Regions from separate parts of the Pseudomonas sp. Teo4 genome, predicted to be linked through region 2. Evidence: riboswitches for the same ligand, from Rfam matches in the RefSeq annotation. Region 2 holds a riboswitch; each other region holds the start of a gene.
The links. A riboswitch is a leader RNA that binds a small molecule or an ion and turns the genes downstream of it on or off. The one in region 2 is predicted to bind cobalamin.
Positions count from the first base shown of each region.

Region 1: another riboswitch for cobalamin. It lies ahead of PspTeo4_RS03780 (TonB-dependent receptor); the one in region 2 lies ahead of cobW (cobalamin biosynthesis protein CobW).
Region 3: another riboswitch for cobalamin. It lies ahead of PspTeo4_RS05210 (ABC transporter substrate-binding protein); the one in region 2 lies ahead of cobW (cobalamin biosynthesis protein CobW).

Region 1 covers NZ_JAXCIL010000001.1:765,045-771,781, forward strand. Annotated here, with positions in the region: gene PspTeo4_RS03780 (TonB-dependent receptor) at 1-1,337, opposite strand, end outside; cobalamin riboswitch at 1,446-1,652, opposite strand; gene PspTeo4_RS03785 (N-acetyltransferase) at 1,703-2,272, opposite strand; gene PspTeo4_RS03790 (carboxymuconolactone decarboxylase family protein) at 2,351-2,695, opposite strand; gene lpxO (lipid A hydroxylase LpxO) at 2,850-3,749, opposite strand; gene thpR (RNA 2',3'-cyclic phosphodiesterase) at 3,919-4,461, shown strand; partial or broken gene PspTeo4_RS03805 (AraC family transcriptional regulator N-terminal domain-containing protein) at 4,719-5,623, opposite strand; gene calA (vanillin reductase) at 5,803-6,737, shown strand, end outside.
Region 2 covers NZ_JAXCIL010000001.1:2,170,448-2,177,184, reverse strand. Annotated here, with positions in the region: gene PspTeo4_RS09920 (hypothetical protein) at 1-92, shown strand, start outside; gene PspTeo4_RS09915 (IS481 family transposase) at 80-1,204, opposite strand; cobalamin riboswitch at 1,575-1,783, shown strand; gene cobW (cobalamin biosynthesis protein CobW) at 1,880-2,947, shown strand; gene cobN (cobaltochelatase subunit CobN) at 2,951-6,712, shown strand; gene PspTeo4_RS09900 (ATP-binding protein) at 6,714-6,737, shown strand, end outside.
Region 3 covers NZ_JAXCIL010000001.1:1,088,739-1,095,475, forward strand. Annotated here, with positions in the region: gene PspTeo4_RS05195 (OprD family porin) at 1-1,036, opposite strand, end outside; gene PspTeo4_RS05200 (ABC transporter ATP-binding protein) at 1,137-1,925, opposite strand; gene PspTeo4_RS05205 (FecCD family ABC transporter permease) at 1,922-2,938, opposite strand; gene PspTeo4_RS05210 (ABC transporter substrate-binding protein) at 2,938-3,945, opposite strand; cobalamin riboswitch at 4,062-4,261, opposite strand; gene PspTeo4_RS05215 (DUF1624 domain-containing protein) at 4,291-5,457, opposite strand; gene hemB (porphobilinogen synthase) at 5,678-6,652, shown strand; gene PspTeo4_RS05225 (YoaK family protein) at 6,674-6,737, opposite strand, start outside.

The sequences.
Region 1 (6,737 bases), 1.4 Mb from region 2:
TTCTGGTCGCGGCGTACACCGGTCACCAGCGAGAGGCGGTCGGTGAGCTGCAGGCGGTTCTCGGCGAACAGCGCGAAGGTGTGGGTGGTGGACAACGTCTGCGGGCGCAGCGGCGAGTTGCTGTGGAAGACGCCGGGCGCCGGGTGCCACGGGTCGATGTAGTCGCCGCCGACATCGTCGTAGGGCGAGTTGCTGTCGACGTTGAAGCGGACCTTGTTGTACTCGGCACCGACCAGGGTGGTGCTGGCCAGGCCGAACAAGGTGTGGTCCAGGGTGAAGGTCTGGCGGTCGCCGAGCTGCTCCTGGTTGTGCTTGATCTGCAGGTAGCTCTGGCGCAGCAGTTGGTCGCGGTCGGGGTCCCAGCTGTAGGCCTCGGCATTGCGCCAGTGGCGGCGGCTCTTGATGTAGTAGAGCTGGTTGCTGGCGCTGAGCTGGTCGCTGAGGGTCCAGTCGGTGGTGAAGCGGGTCCACTCGTCGTGGTAGCGCTGCACGTCGTTGTCGATGTTGTAGTTCTTCTTGCCCAGGCTGGAACGGTAATGGCCGTCGATCAGCGGTGTACCGAAGTAGTTGGCTGGCTCGGCGTCGCTGCGTTCGTGGGCCAGGGTGAAGCTCAGGTCGTCGCTGGCGTCGAAGCGCAGCGCGGCGCTCATGGCCAGGCTGCGTGAGTCGGTGCGGTCGACCCAGCCGTTGCCGGCCTGGCGGTTCAGGGTCACCCGGTTGCTGAGGCGGTCGCTGAGGCTGCCGCCGCTGTCCAGGCCCAGTTGCTGGCGGTCCCAGGAGCCGTAGCCCAGGCGCAGGTGGTTTTGCACTTCGCCACTGAACGGCTTCTTGGGGATCACGTTGACCACCGCGCCGGTTGCGCCTTCACCGTACAGCACCGAGGCGGGGCCGCGGATGATGTCGATGCGCTCGACCAGCCACGGGTCCACCGGGAAGGTCTGGGTGCCGGCACCGGTGTACAGGCGCGCGCCGTCGAACAGGGTCATCACCGAGCCGTGTCCGGTAAAGCCCCGGGCCGAAAGGCCGGTGCCGCCGTCGCCGGGGGTGCCGATGAAGCTGATGCCAGGCGAGCGGCTGACCGCGTCCTGCACGGTGAGGTTGTTGCGTTGCTCGATCTGCTGCGCGCTGATGCTGCTGGTGCTGACCGGGGTTTCCAGGGCGCTGAGGTTCAGGCGCGAGCCGGCCTCGGTCGGGGTGGCCAGGTTCACGCTGGTGTCGTCGTGAATGCCGGTGATGGCCGTGGAGGGCAGGGCCAGGCTTTGCTGTTGCTCGGCCAGGGCAGGAACAGTCGCGGCCAGGCAGGCCGTCAGGGTGTGAAGCTTGAAGATACGGGACATGTCGTTCCACTGCTGCAGGAATGAATGGATCCCGGTGGAAAACACGCAAAGGCGAACCACGCACGCAGGCGCGCACGCGGAAACCGGCCTGCGCCCGCCCACCGCGGGTTGCCAAGTGAAGCTTCAGGCCGGTCTCCGGGCTTGCGAGGGTCATGAAGCCTTCACCTTCCCATGCGTGTGCACAGTGGTATGTCGAAGGGTTCGCTCGCTTACCGTTGCGGGGGCAGCGCCGGACTTGTCGTGGACCACGACGCACCGGCTTCCCGTTTCACCCTGCGCGCGGCGGCGCAGGACACCTGAAACTGGCGCGCATCTGACCATCGAAACGGCTCTGCGTCAATGGATTGCGCGGTTTTGAGGGGACGTTATCGACCCCGGCGGCGCGATACCCGGGCTTCGATGTTCTTGCGCCCGATCAGCAGCGGCGGTTTTTCCACCACCGGCTCATCGGCCAGCCATTTGTACATCACCAGGCAGTCCACCAGCCCCAGCCGGGCATGGCGGTACGCCTTGGGCAGGCGGCCGACGGTCTCGAAACCAAGTTTCTGCCACAGCGCCACGGCCACTTCGTTGCTGGCCACCACCGAGTTGAACTGCAAGGCCAGAAAGCCCTCCTGGCGCGCCAGCTTCTGCGAGTGTTCGCACATCAGCCGGGCCACACCACGGCCGCGTGCGGCTTCGCAGACCATGTAGCCGCAGTTGCCCACATGGGCGCCGGGGCCGGCTGCGTTGGCCTTGAGGTAGTACGAGCCGAGCAGTTCGTCGTTTTCTTCCGCCACCCAAGTGCGCAGAGGCAGTTCCAGCCACAGCTTTTGGGCTTGCTCGTAGCTGAGCGTGGGGTCGAAGGCATAGGTTTCGCGGGCCTGGACGACGGCCTGGAAGGTGGGCCAGAAGCGCTCGAAGTCTTCAGGGGTCATGGGGCGAATGTGGATCATGCGGGTTCCTGCAAGGGCTGAGGTGCCCAGTCTGAGTAACGCGGCGCCGTCGTGCAAGGGCGGCGGCGCCGCTTGGGCTCAACCTTCGGCCTTGCCCACGGCGTCCATCACCCGTGCCGAGTAGACCAGGGCGGCACCGGCATTCATGGCAACGGCCACGCCCAGGGCTTCGGCGATTTCTTCACGGGTGGCACCGTGCTTGACGGCTTGTTGCGAGTGCACGGCGATGCAGCCGTCGCAGCGGGTGGTGACCGCCACGGCCAGGGAGATCAGCTCGCGGGTCTTGGCGTCCAGGTGGTTGGTCTTGGCGCCCGCACCGCTGGCCGTCATGTAGCCGGCCACGGTGTCGGGGGAGAGTTGCTTGAGATCGCCGATGCCGGCCATCAACTGCTTACGGTAGGCGTCCCAGTCCATCATGCTCATTGTCTTCACCTTGTTGAGGTTTGGGCAGGAGCTTTCAGGCTAGTCGAAGATGGGGAAACGAGTGACGGCCTCTTCGCGGGTAAACCCGCTCCCACAGACTGGACTCAGTGCTGCTCTGTGTGGGAGCGGGTTTACCCGCGAAAGGCCTCTGCCGTCAGATATAGATGAACACCAGTACCAGGGCCGCGACAAAGGCCCACTTCTCCAGGTAGTAGCGGGTACGGTTGCGCTTTTTCAGTGCCTTGCCGCGCTCGCGGACCTTGTAGATGCGGGTGAACAGGCGGTTGATGCCGCCGGTCTTGTCGTTGGCAGTGTTCGGTGCGGCAGCCGCGGCCATGACATTGCGGCTGAACCAGCGGTTGAAGGCGGTCGCCCAGCGGTACTTGAGCGGGCGCTCGACGTCGCAGAACAGGATGATGCGGTTGTGATCGGTGGTGTTGGCCGCGTAGTGGATGTAGGTCTCGTCGAACACCACCGCTTCGCCATCGCGCCAGGAGTACTTTTCGCCGTCCACGTCGATGTAGCAGCCATCGTCGTTCGGTGTGTCCAGGCCCAGGTGATAACGGTAGGAGCCGGCGTATGGGTCGCGGTGGCGCACCAGCTTGGCGCCAGGCGGCAGGGTAGCGAACATCGCCGCCTTGACCGTGCCGATGCCTTGCAGCAATTCGGTGGTGCGTGGGCACAGGCTCATGGCCGATGGGTGGCTCTCGCCGTACCACTTCAGGTAAAAGCGCTTCCAGCCGGTCTTGAAGAACGAGTTGAAGCCGACGTCGTCATAATTCTCGGACTTCTTGATGGCACCGGCTTGCAGCAGTTGCTGGGCTTCTTCGCGAATCTCCTGCCAGTGGTCCTTCAGCGGTTGCAGTTCCGGGAAGGCTTCGACCGGCAGGTAAGGCTTGGCCGGGTGCTTGGAGAACAGGTAGAGGAAGCTGTTGATCGGGGCGAGGAAACTGGAGTGGTCGCCCAGCTGGCGGGTCAGCTTGTGACGTACCCGACCGCGTAGGTGAACATAGGCGATCGAGAAGACGAAAAGGAGTACGAGTGCAATTTTCATGGACGTTTACTTGTCGAAAAAATGGCCATGCGACATGGCATTAGCGGGCCAGCATAAACAATCATGTGGGGAGTTTGTACTTATTGTTACGTGAAATCAGGGCGACTTAGGTGTAATGGCCCATGCTTTGCGCAAACGTTTCAAGTGGATTCAGCCCCAAGGAGTTCCCATGCCCCAGGATGTTCGCCCCAGCGGCGCCCCGTTCAAGCGTCTGTTCTTCGCGCTGCCGGTCAAGGACAGCCAGCGCAGCGACATTGCCCAATGGCGACGTGGCCTGAACCTGCGCAGCGGCAAGCCGGTGCCCAGCGAGAACTTCCACCTGACCTTGCTGTTTCTCGGTGATGTGGACGCCGCGCAGGTACCGGCAATTTGTGCAGCGGTGGACAACCTGGCGCGGCCCGAGGCGCCGCTGCGGTTGCTGCTGGATCGATTGAAGGTCTGGAACCGCGCCAACGTGCTGGTGCTTGAACCTCAGGAAACGCCTGCGGCGATGCGTCAGTTGGTGTATGGCTTGCAGCAGGCGCTGTTGCCTCTGGGGTTCCAGGAGCAGGCCCGTGAGTACCGGCCGCACCTTACGCTGTCGCGGGATTTTCGCGGGCAGGTGCCCGAAGCGACCGTTGCGGCGGATTTCTTCATCGCGGCCAGGCATTTCACCCTGTACGAGTCGCGCAAGGGGCGTTACTGGCCGATTGCCGAGTGGCCGTTGGTGTAGAGTGCCCAGCGTTTTGTGGGAGCAATGGTCATGTGTTACCTGTACCTGCCTCATCGCCGGCAAGCCGGCTCCCACATGGACCGCGCTGATCTTGAGATCATTGCCATACCTGTGGAAGCTGGCTTGTCGTGGCGACGAACCGCAGCGATGAGGCCGGCACAGGCAGCGCAAGACAGTTGCCCCCACAGTTACACCTGCGCCCGGTGTGGGAGCCGGCTTGCCGGCGATGCAGGCGACATGGTGCATGGCAAGGGGCACTAAACCGGCAAACTCTGGTATGCCTGCTCATCCCCAGGGCTGCGGGCGAACTGGCGCTTGTATTCGCGACTGAACTGCGAGGTGCTCTGGTACCCCACCCGGTGCGCCGTCTGCGCCACCCCCAGGCCTTCGCCGATCAGCATCTGTTGCGCCTTGAGCAGGCGCAGGCGCTTGAGGTACTGCATCGGCGCCATGTCGGTGCAGCGTTTGAAGTGCTCATGGAAGGTCGACACGCTCATGTTGGCACAGGCGGCGAGGGCTTCGACGCTCAGCGGCTCGGTGTAGTGCTGGCGCAGGTGGGCGAGGGCGGCGCCGATGCGGGCGAAGTGGCCTTGCTGCTCGACCAGCGCCCGCAACACATTCGCCTGCGGGCCGCGCAGGGCGGTGTAGAGTACTTCCCGTACCCGCGCCGGGCCCAGCACCTTGGCATCCAGCGGGTTCTGCAGGCACTGCAGCAGGCGCTCGACACTGTCACGCATCGGCGCATCCAGGGCCGCCGAGGTCATCGATTGCGGGGTCTGCGCCTGCACCGCGGCGTCAGGGGGCAGGTCCATGCTTTGCACCAGCTCACCCAGCACGCCGCGATCGATGTCCACCGCCACGCCAAGCAAGGGCGCATCGGCGGTTGCGAAGGTTTCGCACATGAACGGCACCGACAACGCCTGCACCAGGTAGTGGCCCGCGCCGTACTCCAGCTTGCGCGGCCCCAAGCGTGCAAGCTTGCTGCCCTGGGCCAGGATCATCAGGCTCGGCTCGTAGATCTGCGGGCTGCTGGCCACATAGTGGTCCCAGCTCAGCACCTGGACCTGGGGCAGGGCGGTGGGCACGAAGCCCGGGCGCGTGGCCAGGCTGCGGATCAGCGTGCAGAGGGGGCGTTGGCGTCGACGTGGCGGGTCAGTTGCATGATGAACCAGGGCAGAGAATCAGACAGTTGCATCATCGCAGATTGATGGTCCAGCGCCAGGTCGCCCAAGGCAGTTTCGGAGAATCAGGCATGGATGCCGGAGAATCGATGGTGGGCGGTGGGGTTCGAGGCGCGCAAAATGCGTCGCCTGAATCGTTTCACTTCCAATGAGGTACCGCATGTACACCGCCATCGGTTACGCCGCCCAGACCCCCACCAGCCCCCTCGCACCCATGACCTTCGAACGCCGCAGCCCGCGCCCGGACGATGTGGCCATCGAGATTCTCTACTGTGGCGTGTGCCACTCGGACATCCACCAGGCGCGTAACGAGTGGGGCATCGCGGTCTACCCGCTGATGCCGGGCCACGAGATCATCGGCCGGGTCACCGCCGTGGGCGACAAGGTGACCGGGCACAAGGTGGGCGACCTGGTCGGCGTCGGTTGCATGGTCGACTCGTGCCGCCACTGCGAGGCCTGCGCCAAGGACCTGGAGCAATACTGCCTGGAAGGCCCGACCATGACCTACGCCACCCCGGACCGGGTGGACGGCAGCAACACCATGGGCGGCTACTCCAGCAGCATCGTGGTCAGCGAGCATTTCGTCGTGCGCATTCCGCAGGGTATGGACCTGGCCAGTGCCGCGCCGATCCTGTGCGCGGGCATCACCACCTATTCGCCGCTCAAGCACCATGGCGTCGGCCCTGGCCACAAGATCGGCATTCTCGGCATGGGCGGCCTGGGCCACATGGGCATCAAGCTGGCCAAGGCACTGGGTGCTGAAGTGACCCTGTTCACCCGCTCCCAGGCCAAGGCTGACGAAGCCCGCCGCCAGGGCGCCGACCATGTGATCGTGTCCACCGATGCCGAGCAGATGCGCGCCGCCGCCGGTCGCTTCGACTTCCTGCTCGACACCATCCCGGTGCAGCACGATCTGAACCCTTACCTGGAAACCCTCAAGTTCGACGGTGTGCACATTCTGGTCGGCTTGATCGAGCCTGTTGACCCGGCGCTGCATGCGGCCAACCTGGTGATGAAGCGTCGAGTGCTGGCCGGCTCGTTGATCGGTGGCATCGCCGAAACCCAGGAAGTACTGGACTTCTGTGCCGAGCACGA
Region 2 (6,737 bases):
CCCTTACGGCGGGTTCCTTTGGTCTTGGTGTACGGACCGGACACATGGTGGACACGTGTGCGGAGACATGGTTGACAGATTATGAACCGTAATCCGGCTTGGTCACGTCGATTGTCCGCAGGAAATGATGGCAGAAGTAGACATTGAACAAGCCCCCGCCTTCAGCATTAGGACGTATAGCAATTTCATGCCCAGCCAGGCCTTTCGCAATACTGAAGTAACGTTTCTGGAAACGGAACCGGCTGTGATAGACCTTGGCCACTACATCGTCAGGCCCGTACTCAAACGCCTTCAACTGCTGCGGATAGGCCCAAGTACTGGTGCGGTATCGGTCTATAGGCACCTGGTATCCCAAGGCTTGATGAGGCCGTTGGAGGTTATAGATATCGCGCCATCGATCAAACGCAGCTTGAGCCTCCATCAGCGTGGAAAACTGGCGCCCATCGAGCACCTCAGCTTTGAGAGAACGATGGAAGCGCTCGAGCTTGCCATTGGTTTGAGGATGATAGGGACGACTGAAACTTATTCGGATCCCCAGTTGAATCAGCCAGATACTTAGCTCTGTGACCTCTCCAGGATTGCGCGGTGAGCCCCACGGTGCACCGTTATCGACGTTGATTCGCGCCGGCAAACCATAGTGCTGGAAGACTTCCACCATCTTCTCCTTGACCGTCGCACCCCGTTCGCTGTCACAGGCCTGTATGGCCAGGCTGAAGCGAGAATGGTCATCCAGCACGGTCAAAGGATGGCATCGGCCTTGTTGCGTCGGGAAATGTCCTTTGAAGTCCATCTGCCATAGATCATTAGGAGCATCATGCTCAAACCTCAGCATGGCCTCACGCGTCGTTTGAGCAGGCAGAATCAGGCCATGGCGGCGGAGGATATTGGTAACGGTGCTGGGCGCGACACGGTTGTGCAGCAGGTTACTGATCGTGCGTCCTCCCCATGCCGGATGTTCTTGCCGAAGCGCTATGACTTCTGCCTCCAAGGCGGCTTCAGTCAGTTTCGGACTATTGAAGGGGCGTCGGGACTTCTCCTGAAGGCCTGACCGGCCTTGAGCCTCATAGCGCTCGAGCCATTTGTAGGCGGTTTGAGGGCTGATACCGAATAGCCGGCACAGTTGGCGTTTGTTGCTGCCGGGTTGCCGCGCCAGGGCAATAAACTCTTCTTTCAGGCTCATGGCATCTCTCGTATTCCAGGGCATGATGGCAATCCGGCAAAGTGAGCTCGCCGGAAAGTGTCAACCATGTCCCCGTACACGTGTCCACCATGTGTCCGGTCTATACATCTTGGCCAAAGGAACCAAAGCCGCTGGCTCCTACATCCGGCCCCTACGCTACGCTCCGGGGTCCCCTCGCTCCGGTCTTGCTCCCGGAAGGACCGCGCTGTACGGCCCATCCTGGGCCGCAGCGCTTGACGGGCATCCATGCCCGTCACCTTCCTTCGCAAGACCTCCGCTCGGCCTCCTGACGTCGCAATCTGCTGCGTCTGAACTACCGCGCACTAAAAGCAAGAGCCGAGCAACACCAACAGCAAGCGATCATGCGAACAGTTGACCACCCGCCACCCCACGCGTAGCCTTGCCGCTTCGAGGTTCTTCGGCCCGGCCGAAGCTAAGACGGGAACGCGGTACAAGCCGCGGCTGCCCCCGCAACTGTAAGCACCGACAACGGATCGACACAGCCACTGCGCCCGCGCGGGAAGGCGTCATCCCACCAGCCCCTTCGTAGCGGGGGGCGAAACGGTGCAAGCCAGGAGACCTGCCTCGAACGATTTCGACTTTCAACCGGGCGGGGTGATCCGGTGGCGAACAAGCCCGGCATGCCTTGCCCGTGGCTGTCGTCCCGCATGCCCGCCATCCTGCCAAGGGCATTGCGACATGAAAACACTGGCCAAGCTCCCCGTCACCATCGTCACCGGCTTCCTCGGCTCGGGCAAGACCACCTTGCTCCGGCACATGCTCGACAACGCCCAAGGCCGCCGTATCGCGGTAATCGTCAACGAATTCGGCGAACTGGGCATCGACGGCGAGATCCTCAAGCAATGCAGCATCGGCTGCACCGAGGAAGAAGCCAGCGGTCGAGTCTACGAGCTGGCCAATGGCTGCCTGTGCTGCACTGTGCAGGAAGAGTTCTTCCCGGTCATGCGCGAGCTGGTGGCCCGCCGTGGTGACCTCGACCACATCCTCATCGAAACCAGCGGCCTGGCCCTGCCCAAGCCCCTGGTGCAGGCCTTCCAATGGCCGGAAATCCGCAATGCATGCACCGTGGACGCCGTCATCACCGTGGTCGACAGCCCGGCGGTGGCCGCCGGCACCTTCGCCGCCTACCCGGACCAGGTGGACGCCCAGCGTAAGCTCGACCCTAACCTGGACCACGAATCGCCGCTGCACGAGCTGTTCGCCGACCAACTGGCCAGTGCCGACCTGGTGGTGTTGAACAAGGCCGACCTGATCGACGCCGAAGGCCTGGCCAAGGTCCGGGCGGAAGTCGCCGAAGAGCTGCCGCCAGCGGTCAAGGTGATCGAGGCCAGCAGCGGTCGACTGCCGTTGGAAGTGCTGTTGGGCGTGGGCGCCGAGTCCGAGGCGCACATTGACGGCCGTCGTACTCACCACGATTCGCACCACGAAGGTGATGACCATGACGATCATGACCACGACGCCTTCGACTCGATCTCCATCGACCTGCCTGAAGCCGACGAGAGCCTGCTGCTCGATGCCCTGACCCAGTTGGTGGTCGAATTCGGCATTCTGCGCGCCAAGGGCTTCGCGGCCATTCCGGGCAAACCGATGCGCCTGCTGGTGCAGGGCGTGGGCACCCGTTTCGACAAACACTTCGACCGCGCCTGGCGCGCCGACGAGCCGCGCATCACCCGCCTGGTGCTGATCGGCCAGGACCTGGACGCCACCGAGTTGGAAGCGCGCCTGCGCAAGGCCCTGGGCGCCTGACCCATGCACCTGCTGCGGACCCAGCCCGGCGGCTTCGTGCCGGACGACAGCATCGCCGATCTCGGCCAGACCCCCGCCGACCTGGTGATTCTCTGCAGCGGCGACTCACACCTGGCGTTGCTCGCCGAAACCGCCGAGCAACTGCCGCCGGGCTTCCCCAGCGTGCGCCTGGCCAACCCGATGCAGGTGCAGAACCATGCCTCGGTCGACCTGTACGTCGACCAGGTGTTGCGTCATGCCAAGGTGATACTGGTTTCATTGCATGGCGGCGTCGGCTATTGGCGCTACGGTGTCGAGCAGCTGGTCGAGCTGGCGGCGCGTGGCGTGCAGCTGATACTGGTGCCCGGGGATGACCGTCCCGACCCGGAACTCACCGGGTTGGGCACGGTGACCACCGAGCAGGCCGAACGCCTCTGGCATTACCTGCGTCAGGGCGGCAAGGCCAACGCCATCAACCTGTTCAACTGCATCGCCAGTCAGTGGTTGGGCTGCGATTGCGCCTGGGACGAGCCGCAGCCACTGCCCAGGACCGCGGTCTATCACCCGACCAAGGCCAGCGCCTCGCTGGAAGACTGGTACAGCCAGTGGCACCCGGAGCATCCGGTGGCACCGCTGCTGTTCTACCGCTCGCACCTGCAAGCGGCCAACACCGCGTTCATCGACGTGTTCTGCGAGCGCTTGCAGTCGGCCGGGCTCAATCCGTTGCCGATTGCGGTAGCCAGCCTCAAGGAAAGTGCCTGCCTGGAGCAGGTCGAAGCCTGGCTGGACGAAGTGGGCGCCGAAGTGCTGATCAACACCACGGGGTTCGCCCTGTCCAGCCCGGAGCGCCCCAACCTGCGGCCGTTCCGGCGTGATATTCCGGTGTTGCAGGCCATCTGCGCCCAGGATAACCAGCCCGGCTGGGAGGCGAGCGAGCAGGGCCTGGGCGCCCGCGACCTGGCCATGCATATCGCCTTGCCCGAGTTGGATGGGCGCATCATCACTCGGCCAGTGAGTTTCAAGGACCTGGCCTGGCGCAGCGAGCGCAGCCAGGCGGATGTGGTCTGTTACCGGGCCCATCCCGAGCGCATGGACTTCGTCGCCGAGCTGGCGCGGCACTGGGTGGAGCTGGCGCGCCTGCCGAACGGGCAGAAACGCGTGGCCCTGGTGTTGGCCAACTACCCGACCCGTGACGGGCGCATCGGCAATGGCGTCGGCCTGGATACACCGGCAGCGGCATTGAATATCCTCAAGGCCCTGCAGGCCGAGGGGTATCCATCGGCCGACCTGCCTGACAGTGGCACACAGTTGATTCAGCAGTTGTTGGGCGGAGTGACGAACGACCTCGACCATCTGGACCTGCGACCTTGCGCCCAGAGTCTGAGCCTCGCGGATTACCAGGCGGCATTCGAGCGCCTGCCGGACGCCAACCGCCAGGCCGTGCTTGAGCGTTGGGGGCCGCCCGAGCAGGACCCGATGTTCCGCAACGGCCGCTTGATGGTCGCCGGTCTGCGCTTTGGCCTGACCTTCGTCGGTATCCAGCCCGCCCGTGGCTATCAGGTCGACCCCAGCGCCGTGTACCACGACCCCGACCTGGTGCCGCCGCACGGCTACCTGGCGTTCTATTTCTGGCTGCGTCATGCCTACGCCGCAGACGCGGTGATCCATGTCGGCAAACACGGCAACCTCGAGTGGTTGCCCGGCAAGGGCGTCGGCCTGTCTGCTCAGTGCTGGCCCGACGCGTTGCTGGGGCCGCTGCCGAACATCTACCCGTTCATCGTCAATGACCCGGGCGAGGGCGCCCAGGCCAAGCGCCGGACCCAGGCGGTGATCATCGACCATCTGATGCCGCCGCTGACGCGCGCCGAAACCTACGGCCCACTACGTCACCTGGAGCAGCTGGCCGACGAATACTACGAGGCGCAACTGCTCGACCCACGGCGTGCCCGCGAGCTGCAGCGCGACATTCTCGAGCTGGTCAAGGTCAACCACATCGACCGCGAGCTGCAGCTCGAAGGCCAGTTGGACGACGCGGCGGTATGGCTGCCACGCCTGGACACCTACCTGTGCGACCTCAAGGAATCGCAGATCCGTGATGGCTTGCATGTGTTCGGCCAGTCACCTGAGGGCCGGCTACGCCTCGATACCTTGCTGGCATTGCTGCGGGTGGAGCGTGGCGATGGGCGTGGTGGCAACGCCAGCCTGCCGCGCGCGCTGGCCAAGGCGCTGGCGCTGGGCTTCGACCCGCTGGACTGCGAGCTTGGGCTTCCTTGGGATGGGCCGCGTCCCCAGTTGCTTCAGGCCGTCAGCAGTGGCGCGTGGCGCACTCACGGGGACACCCGCGAACGCATCGAACTGATGGCCCTGCAGGTGATCGAGCAAGCCCTGGCGGGCACTCTGCAGTTGCCTGAACATACCCAGTGGCAGGGTGTGCATGAGGTGGTGCAGGCGCTGCGTGATGAGGTCGCGCCGAATCTGGATGCTTGTGGCACATCGGAAATCAGCGGCCTGTTGGCAGCCCTGTCGGGGCGCTTCGTGCCTGCGGGGCCCAGTGGTGCACCCAGCCGTGGCCGTCTTGACGTGCTGCCCACCGGCCGCAATTTCTACACCGTGGATGTGCGCAACCTGCCCACGACCACGGCCTGGCGCCTGGGCTTCGCCTCGGCCAACCTGATTCTGGAGCGTCACCTTCAAGACCATGGCGACCACCTGCGCCAGTTGGGCCTGTCGGTCTGGGGCACGGCAACCATGCGCACCGGTGGCGATGACATCGCCCAGGCCATGGCGTTGATGGGCGTTCGGCCTGTGTGGGCGACCGGCAGCCAGCGGGTCGACGATTTCGAAATCCTGCCCCTGAGCCTGCTGGACCGCCCTCGGGTCGACGTCACATTGCGTGTTTCGGGCTTCTTCCGCGACGCCTTCGGTAACCTGATCCGTCTGTTCGATGCCGCCGTGCAGGCCGTGGCGGCACTGGATGAGCCCGACGACCTCAACCCCCTGGCGGCGCGGGTGCGCAGCGAGCGCGAAGCCCTGCTGGCGCAAGGCGTCTCGGCCGACCAGGCAGCCCGTGAAGCAGGCTGGCGAGTGTTCGGTGCCAAGCCTGGCGCTTACGGTGCCGGTGTGCAGAACGCCATCGATGGTCGCCTGTGGCACAGCCGCGAAGACCTGGCCGAGGTTTACCTCAATCACGGCGGCTATGCATACGGCAGTGCTGACCAGGGCACTCCCGCCCGTGCCCAGTTCGCCCAGCGCCTGAGCAAGGTGCAGGCGGTGCTGCAGAACCAGGACAACCACGAGCATGACCTGCTCGACTCCAACGATTACTACCAGTTCCAGGGTGGCATGCTGGCCGCCTCCGAGACTCTGGTCGGCACGACGGTGGCCAGTTATCACGGCGATCACAGCCAGGTCGATCGGCCCCGCATCCGCACCCTGAAGGAAGAGCTCAACCGGGTCATCCGTGCCCGTGCGCTCAACCCCAAGTGGATCGACGGCGTGAAGCGCCATGGCTACAAAGGCGCCTTCGAGATGGCGGCGACGGTGGACAACCTGTTCGCCTTCGACGCCACCACGCACCTGATCGATGACCATCATTACCAGTCACTGGCCGACGCCTACGTGCTCGACCCGGCGACCCGCGACTTCATGCGCGAGCACAACCCAGAGGCCCTGCGCGACTTGACCGAGCGCCTGCTGGAGGCTCAGCAGCGGGGCCTCTGGCAGGCCCCCGGTGACTATCGAGAGGCCCTCGAGGAGCAGTTGCTCGACGGCGAGGAACAGGCTTGAAATGAGTGAACCCGTGCAATTTCCC
Region 3 (6,737 bases), 1.1 Mb from region 2:
CGTACCGCGCCTGCCATGACTTTTCGTTGGGGGCATTGAAGTCGGACATCTGCACCGCGTTGGCAATGAAAATCGCCCCACGGGTGACGTAGTCGAACGGCGTGTTGCCGTCTACCTGTTGCCAGCCCAGGCTGAAACTGTGCGGGCCCTGGCTGTAGCGCGAGACCAGGCTCCAGGTGGTGTTGTCGATGTGCCCGGACAGCGCCTTGCCGGTGTCGGTGGTGCGATACAGGTTGAGGTCCAGGCTCAGGCTGCGGCGGTCGTCCAGGGCCTGGGTGAGGGTGCTGCCCAGATAGTGCTGGTTCCAAGTGTCTTCATAACGTGAGGTGTACAAGCTACCGCTGAACGCGGTGCCAGGGTTCCACACCACGCCGGCGAGGTCGAAGCTGTTGCCCTGGCGAGCATTGGAGTAGTTGACCACGAAGCCCTGGTCGTGGCTCGACGCGTTGCGGTCGGTGCTCTCGTTGAAATGGCCAGCCACCAGCTTGAGCGTGGCGAATTCGTTGCTGGTGAGGAAGAAGCCAGTGGCTGTTTCAGGCAGCAAGCGGCTGTCGGAAGAGCTGAACACTGGGGTCTTCACCCGCTGTTCGCCATAGGACAGCACCGTGTTGGAAACGCGCAGCTTGAGCGCAGCGCCCCCCCGGCTGTACTCGTTTTTCGGGTGGCCATCGTTGTCCACGCCAAGCAGGCGTGCCTTGCCGGCGCGTCCACCGCCACTGTCCAGTTGCACACCAAGATAGGCGTGCGCATCGACACCCACGCCGACCAGGCCTTGGCTAAAGCCGGAGGTGAACGTGCCCATCAGTCCGTAGGCCCATTCCTCGGCAAGCCCGTTGCGCTCGTCGCGAGGTTTGTAGGCATTGCGGGCGCTGCCGTTGCGGCCGCCATGCTTGTAGTCGCGTTGATCGTAGACCGTGCGGTTGAGCAGGTTCCAGGTGCTGTCCTCGATGAACCCGTTGCTCTGCGACTGCGCGGAATCGGCCACCGCGAAGGGGGCAAGGCCCAGCACTAGCGGGGCCAGCAGGAGGCGGTTCATCGTGTGGCCTCCGGCTTGTGCATCTGCGCCGCAAAGCGGTGTTGGGCGCTGGCGAGCAGCAGGGTGAGAGGGCGCAACGGCATGGTAGGAACTTCCTGGTTCAGGGGGCGCGCAAACGCAGGATGCGCGCGCCGTCGAAGGGGTCGGTGAGGTAATGGGCCTGTACACCGAAGGTGGTCAGCAGGCGCTCCGGGGTCAGCACGTCCAGCGGTTTGCCGAGGGCGACCAGGCGGCCTTTATCCAGCACGGCGACACGGTCGCAGGTGAGTGCCTGGTTAAGGTCGTGCAGGGCGATCAGGGTGGTGATCGGCAGGGCCTGAACCTGGCGCAGCAAGCTCAGTTGGTGCTGGATATCCAGGTGGTTGGTCGGCTCGTCGAGCAGCAGTACCTGTGGGCGTTGGGCCAGGGCGCGGGCGATGTGCACCCGCTGGCGCTCGCCACCGGACAGCGAACCCCAGATGCGCGTGCGCAGGTGTTCGGCGTCGAGGTCGGCCAGGGCCTGTTCGACGATGGCCCGGTCGGTGCCGGAGAACGGGGCCAGGGCCGACAACCAGGGGGTGCGCCCCAGGGCCACGGCGTCGAACACGCTGATGGCGTCGAGGGTGTCGGCCTGCTGTTCGACCAGCGCCAGGGCCTGGGCGATACGCCGCCGCGGAAGACGGGCCAGGGGTTCGCCGAGCAAGTGGACACTGCCGCTGGCCGGTGCGCGCAGCCCGGCCAGCACCTTGAGCAAAGACGACTTGCCGGAGCCATTGGGGCCGACGATACCCAGCGTTTCGCCGCTGACCAGCGTCAGGTTTATCTCGCTCAGCACGCGGTTGCCCGCAAGTCGAAGCTCCAGCCCCTGGCAGGCGAGGGGCGAGATTTGCAGTTGGCTCATGAGGGTCATGGGCGCCCCCGTCGGCTGACCAGAATCAGGGCGAACACGGGCGCGCCGATCAGTGCGGTGACCACGCCCACTGGAATCACCTGGCCAGGGATCAACGTGCGCGAAAGCACATCGGCGGCAATCAGAAACAGCGCGCCGCCCAGGGCGCTGGCTGGCAGCAGTTGGCTATGGCCGGGGCCGAGCAGCAAGCGCAGGGCGTGGGGAATCACCAGCCCGACGAAACCGATGGCACCGACGATGGACACCATCACCGCTGTCACCAATGCGGCGCAGCTGATCAGCAGCAACTGCGTGCGACGCACCGCGATGCCCAGTGACGCCGCCGAGTCGACGCCGAAGGTGAAGGCGTCCAGCGTACGCCGGTGCCACAGGCATACCACCAGTCCGAACAGCGCCACCGGCACCGCCAGCCATACCGATGGCCAGCGCACGCCACTGAGGTTGCCCAGCAGCCAGAACAGGATGCCGCGTGCCTGCTCGGCGGTGGCTGACTTGGTAATCAGGAAGGCGGTAAGGGCATTGAACAGCTGCGAACCGGCAATGCCCGCCAGAATCACCTGGGCGTTGTTGCCACTGGGGCCGCTGGCGCGGGCCAGCACCAGCACCAGCGCGAAGGCGGCGAGCGCACCCAGGAAGGCCCCCGCCGACATGCTCAGCGCCATGCCGCCAAGGCCCAGCAGCCCCACCAGCACCGCGCCGGTCGAGGCACCCGCCGACAGCCCAAGCAGGTACGGCTCGGCCAGTGGGTTGCGCAGCAATGCCTGCAGAATCACCCCACAGGTCGCCAGCCCGGCGCCACAGGCGGCCGCCACCAGGGTGCGAGTGAGGCGGTAGTTCCAGACGATGCCAGCATCGATTGGGTCGACCGGGTAACCGGCTTGCCACAAGTGGTTGGCCAGCACCTGATAAACCACACGGGGGGACAGATTGGCTTCACCGATGGCGGTACCCGCCAGAAGGGCGGCAAGCAGGGCGGCCAGAGCCACGATGCTCAAGGGCAACAAACGCTTCATCACTGTGCTGCTTTACCGCTGGCGAAGGCTGCGGACAAAGTCTGCAGGCCCCGGAACAGGCGAATGCCGGCCTGCATGGCATCGGCGTCGAGGATGATGATGCGGTTGTTCTTCACCGCGTCCATGTTGCGGGTCACCGGGTCGCTGTGCAGGAAGTCGAGTTTTTTCTGGTAGTCGTCGGCCGGGAAGCGGCGGCGGTCCATGCGGGCGATGATCAGCCAGGTCGGGTTGGCCTTGGCCAGGGTCTCCCAGCCCAGGGTTGGCCATTCCTCGTTGGACTCGACCACATTGCGCACGCCGAGGGTGCGTAGCATGAAGTCGGCCACACCCTGGCGACCGGCCACGTAAGGGTCAATCTGAAGGTCGGCGCTGGAGAACCAGAACAGCGCGTTGGTGTTGGACAGGTCCTTGCCAGCAAGTTGTTGCCTGGCGCTGTCCAGGCGTGCCTTGAGGTCGGCGTTCAATGCAGCACCACGGTCCTGCACGTCGAAGATTTCGGCCAGCTGGCTGACGCTCTTGTAGATGCTCTGGACCTGGAACGCCTGCAGGCGGGTACCGTCGGCGCCGACCAGGTTGTCCTTGCCTTCGCAGTCCGAAGGCAGCAGGTAGGTGGGAATCTGCAGCTCAGCGAACTGCTCGCGGGTGCCCACGACGCCCTGGGCGCCAACCATCCATTCGAACTGCACCGCCACCAGTTGCGGGCGCTTGCCTACCACCGCTTCGAAGCTGGGCTCATTGTCGGCCAGGCGCTCGACCTTGTCGTTCACCGCCTTGTACTCGGGCAGCACGTTGTTGAACCACAGCGAAGTCCCGGCCACTTTGTCACCCAACCCCAGGGCATAGAGAATCTCGGTACCCGCCTGGCCGATGGTGACGGCGCGCTCGGGGGCCTGGGTGAAGGTCTGCGGCATGCCACAGTTGTCGATGGTGAGCGGGTAGTGGGTGGCGGCCTGGGCCAGGCCAGTAAGGCTCAGGCCTGCGAACAGGATGGCGAAGCGCAGCAGCATGGTCGGGCGATCTCCTATCGGTCGGTTCACGGCATGAACGCACGGACAGGCATCGCCAAGCCCCTTGCGCACGGCGCGGGGCAGCACCCTGAAACGGGTGGAGATGGCCATCCCGGACACCCCGCCGGTGGGCCGGCAGGTCTCCTGACTGGTGCGTCCTGGCCCAGCTCCGGCCTTCCCGGGTCGGCAGACCCAGTGGCGTGGTTGGAGCGGGCTCGGCACCTACAGTTGCGGGGGCAGTTCCGTTTGGCCTGTGCAGACAGGCCCGGGATTCCCTATTAATTCCGTGGTGGAAACCGGCGGGCCGCATGGTAGACCATTCGGCCGCCGGGTGAAAACGTCATTTCAGAAGTACTTAAGCCAGCTGATGTCTCGGCGGCGCGCCTTCAGCCGGCCGAACGCACGCACCGGCAGGTACAGCGCCACCGCCAGCAGCACGGCCACCAGCCACACTGCACCAATGCCGTCGAAGCCGAAATAGTCGCCATGGTTCAAGCCGAACAGGGCAACGCAGGCCAGGTACAGCAGCTTCAGCACATATAGATGCAACAGGTAGAAGAACATGGGGGCTGCGCCGAACACGGCCAGGGCAGTAATCCAGCGCGCTTGGCCGGCGCGTTCGAAGGTGCGCAATAGCAGCAGGCCGCAGCCTAGGGTCAGCGCCAGGAACAGCAGCGAAGGCGGGTACTTGGTGATGTTGAAGAAGCTCATCAAGGTTTGGCTCAGGGTCGGATAGCCGCTCCAGGGCGCCTCGCCGTAACCGTTGAGCATGCGCAGCACGACAAAGCCCAGCAGGACGAACACGCCGGTCATCAACAGGCGGTGCTGGCGTTGCCCAGCCTCGCTGGCGCGGGCGAACCATGGGCCGATGCCATAGCCCAGGGCGATCACCCCGATCCATGGCAGCACCGGGTACGACGTGCGCAGGCGCAGGCTGTCGGAGAACTCAAGCCAGCCACGGTCATGCAGGATGGCCCACGGCACATGCAGGGCCGACTCCGGGCCAAAGTGCAGGCCATCGAGCAAGTTGTGGCCGGCCACCAGGGCCGCACCCAGGGCAAGCAGGGCAGGGCGTGGCAGCCACACCAACAGCGACAGCGCAATCATGCTGACGCCGATGGCCCAGATCACCTGCAGGTAGATCACGGTGGGCGGGAACTGGAAGGTCCAGGCGAAGTTCACCAGGGTGAACTCCAGCGCCACCAGGAACAGACCGCGCTTGAACAGGAACGCCGACACATCACTGCGGCCCTGGTGCTTTTCACCGTAAAGCCAGGCCGAAAGGCCAGTAAGCAGCACGAACACGGGCGCACACAGGTGCGCCAGCGTGCGGCTGACGAACAGCGACGGCTCGGTGGTGTCGATGCTCATCGGGTCGCTGACCTGGCGGTGCAGGAAGAAGGTTTCGCGGACGTGATCCAGCAACATGAACACGATCACCAGGCCGCGCAGGGCATCGATGCTGTGCAGGCGCTGGGTGAGCAGGGCGGGGGTGGCGGAGGCGCTTGTCATGGGTTATCGCAGGCAGGAATTATTATCAAGTGAAACGTTATCTTATAACTATTTAATGAGGCGTGAACAGGCCTTTTCTGCCGGGTGACGTTTTGTCGCGCCCAGGCCAGCCCTGATTAATCGTTATTGCCCGGCACGCAAGAGACAATCTCGTCATTTCGGCTTTTCAGTCACGCACGACAGGCTTATGGTGTAGGTCGTCAAATTCCCCGGAGCTTCCATGTCCAACCGTTTTCCCGCCGTTCGCCCTCGTCGCCTGCGCCAGAACGAGTCCCTGCGTACCCTGTTCCAGGAGACGGAGTTCCGCCTCGAAGACCTGATCCTGCCGATCTTCGTCGAGGAAGGCATCGATGATTTCGTCCCGATAACCAGCATGCCTGGCGTCAATCGCATCCCGGAAAAACTGCTTGCCCAGGAAATCGAGCGTTACGCCCGTGCCGGTATCAAGTCGGTGATGACCTTCGGCGTCTCCCACCACCTGGACGAAACCGGCAGCGACACCTGGAACGAGAACGGCCTGGTCGCACGCATGGCCCGCATCTGCAAGGACACCGTGCCGGAAATGGTGGTCATGTCCGACACCTGCTTCTGTGAATACACCAGCCACGGCCACTGCGGCGTGCTGCACAACCACGGCGTGGACAACGACGCCACCCTGGTCAACCTTGGCAAACAGGCGGTGATTGCCGCTGCGGCAGGCGCCGACTTCATTGCACCTTCGGCTGCAATGGACGGCCAGGTCCAGGCGATTCGCAGCGCGCTCGATGGCGCAGGCTTCCATGACACCGCCATCATGGCCTACTCGACCAAGTTCGCCTCGTCGCTTTACGGCCCGTTCCGTGAAGCCGGTGGCACCGCGCTCAAGGGCGACCGCAAGAGCTACCAGATGAACCCGATGAACCGCCGCGAAGCCGTGCGCGAATCGTTGCTCGACGAGCAGGAAGGCGCTGACGTGCTGATGGTCAAGCCGGCCGGTGCCTATCTGGACGTGATCGCCGACATTCGCGCGGCCTCGCGCCTGCCGCTGGCGGCCTACCAGGTCAGCGGCGAGTACGCGATGATCAAGTTCGGCGGCCTGGCCGGTGCCATCGATGAAGGGCGTGTGGTGCGCGAAAGCATTGGCGCCATCAAGCGTGCCGGTGCCGACCTGATCCTCACCTACTTCGCCATGGACCTGGCCCGCGAAGGCATCTGAGGTTCGCCACCCGCCAACGGCTCAGCGGGGCATGTAGCCCCGTTGCCATGAGCGCGGAATGAACCGCGTCACCAGGGCCAGCAGG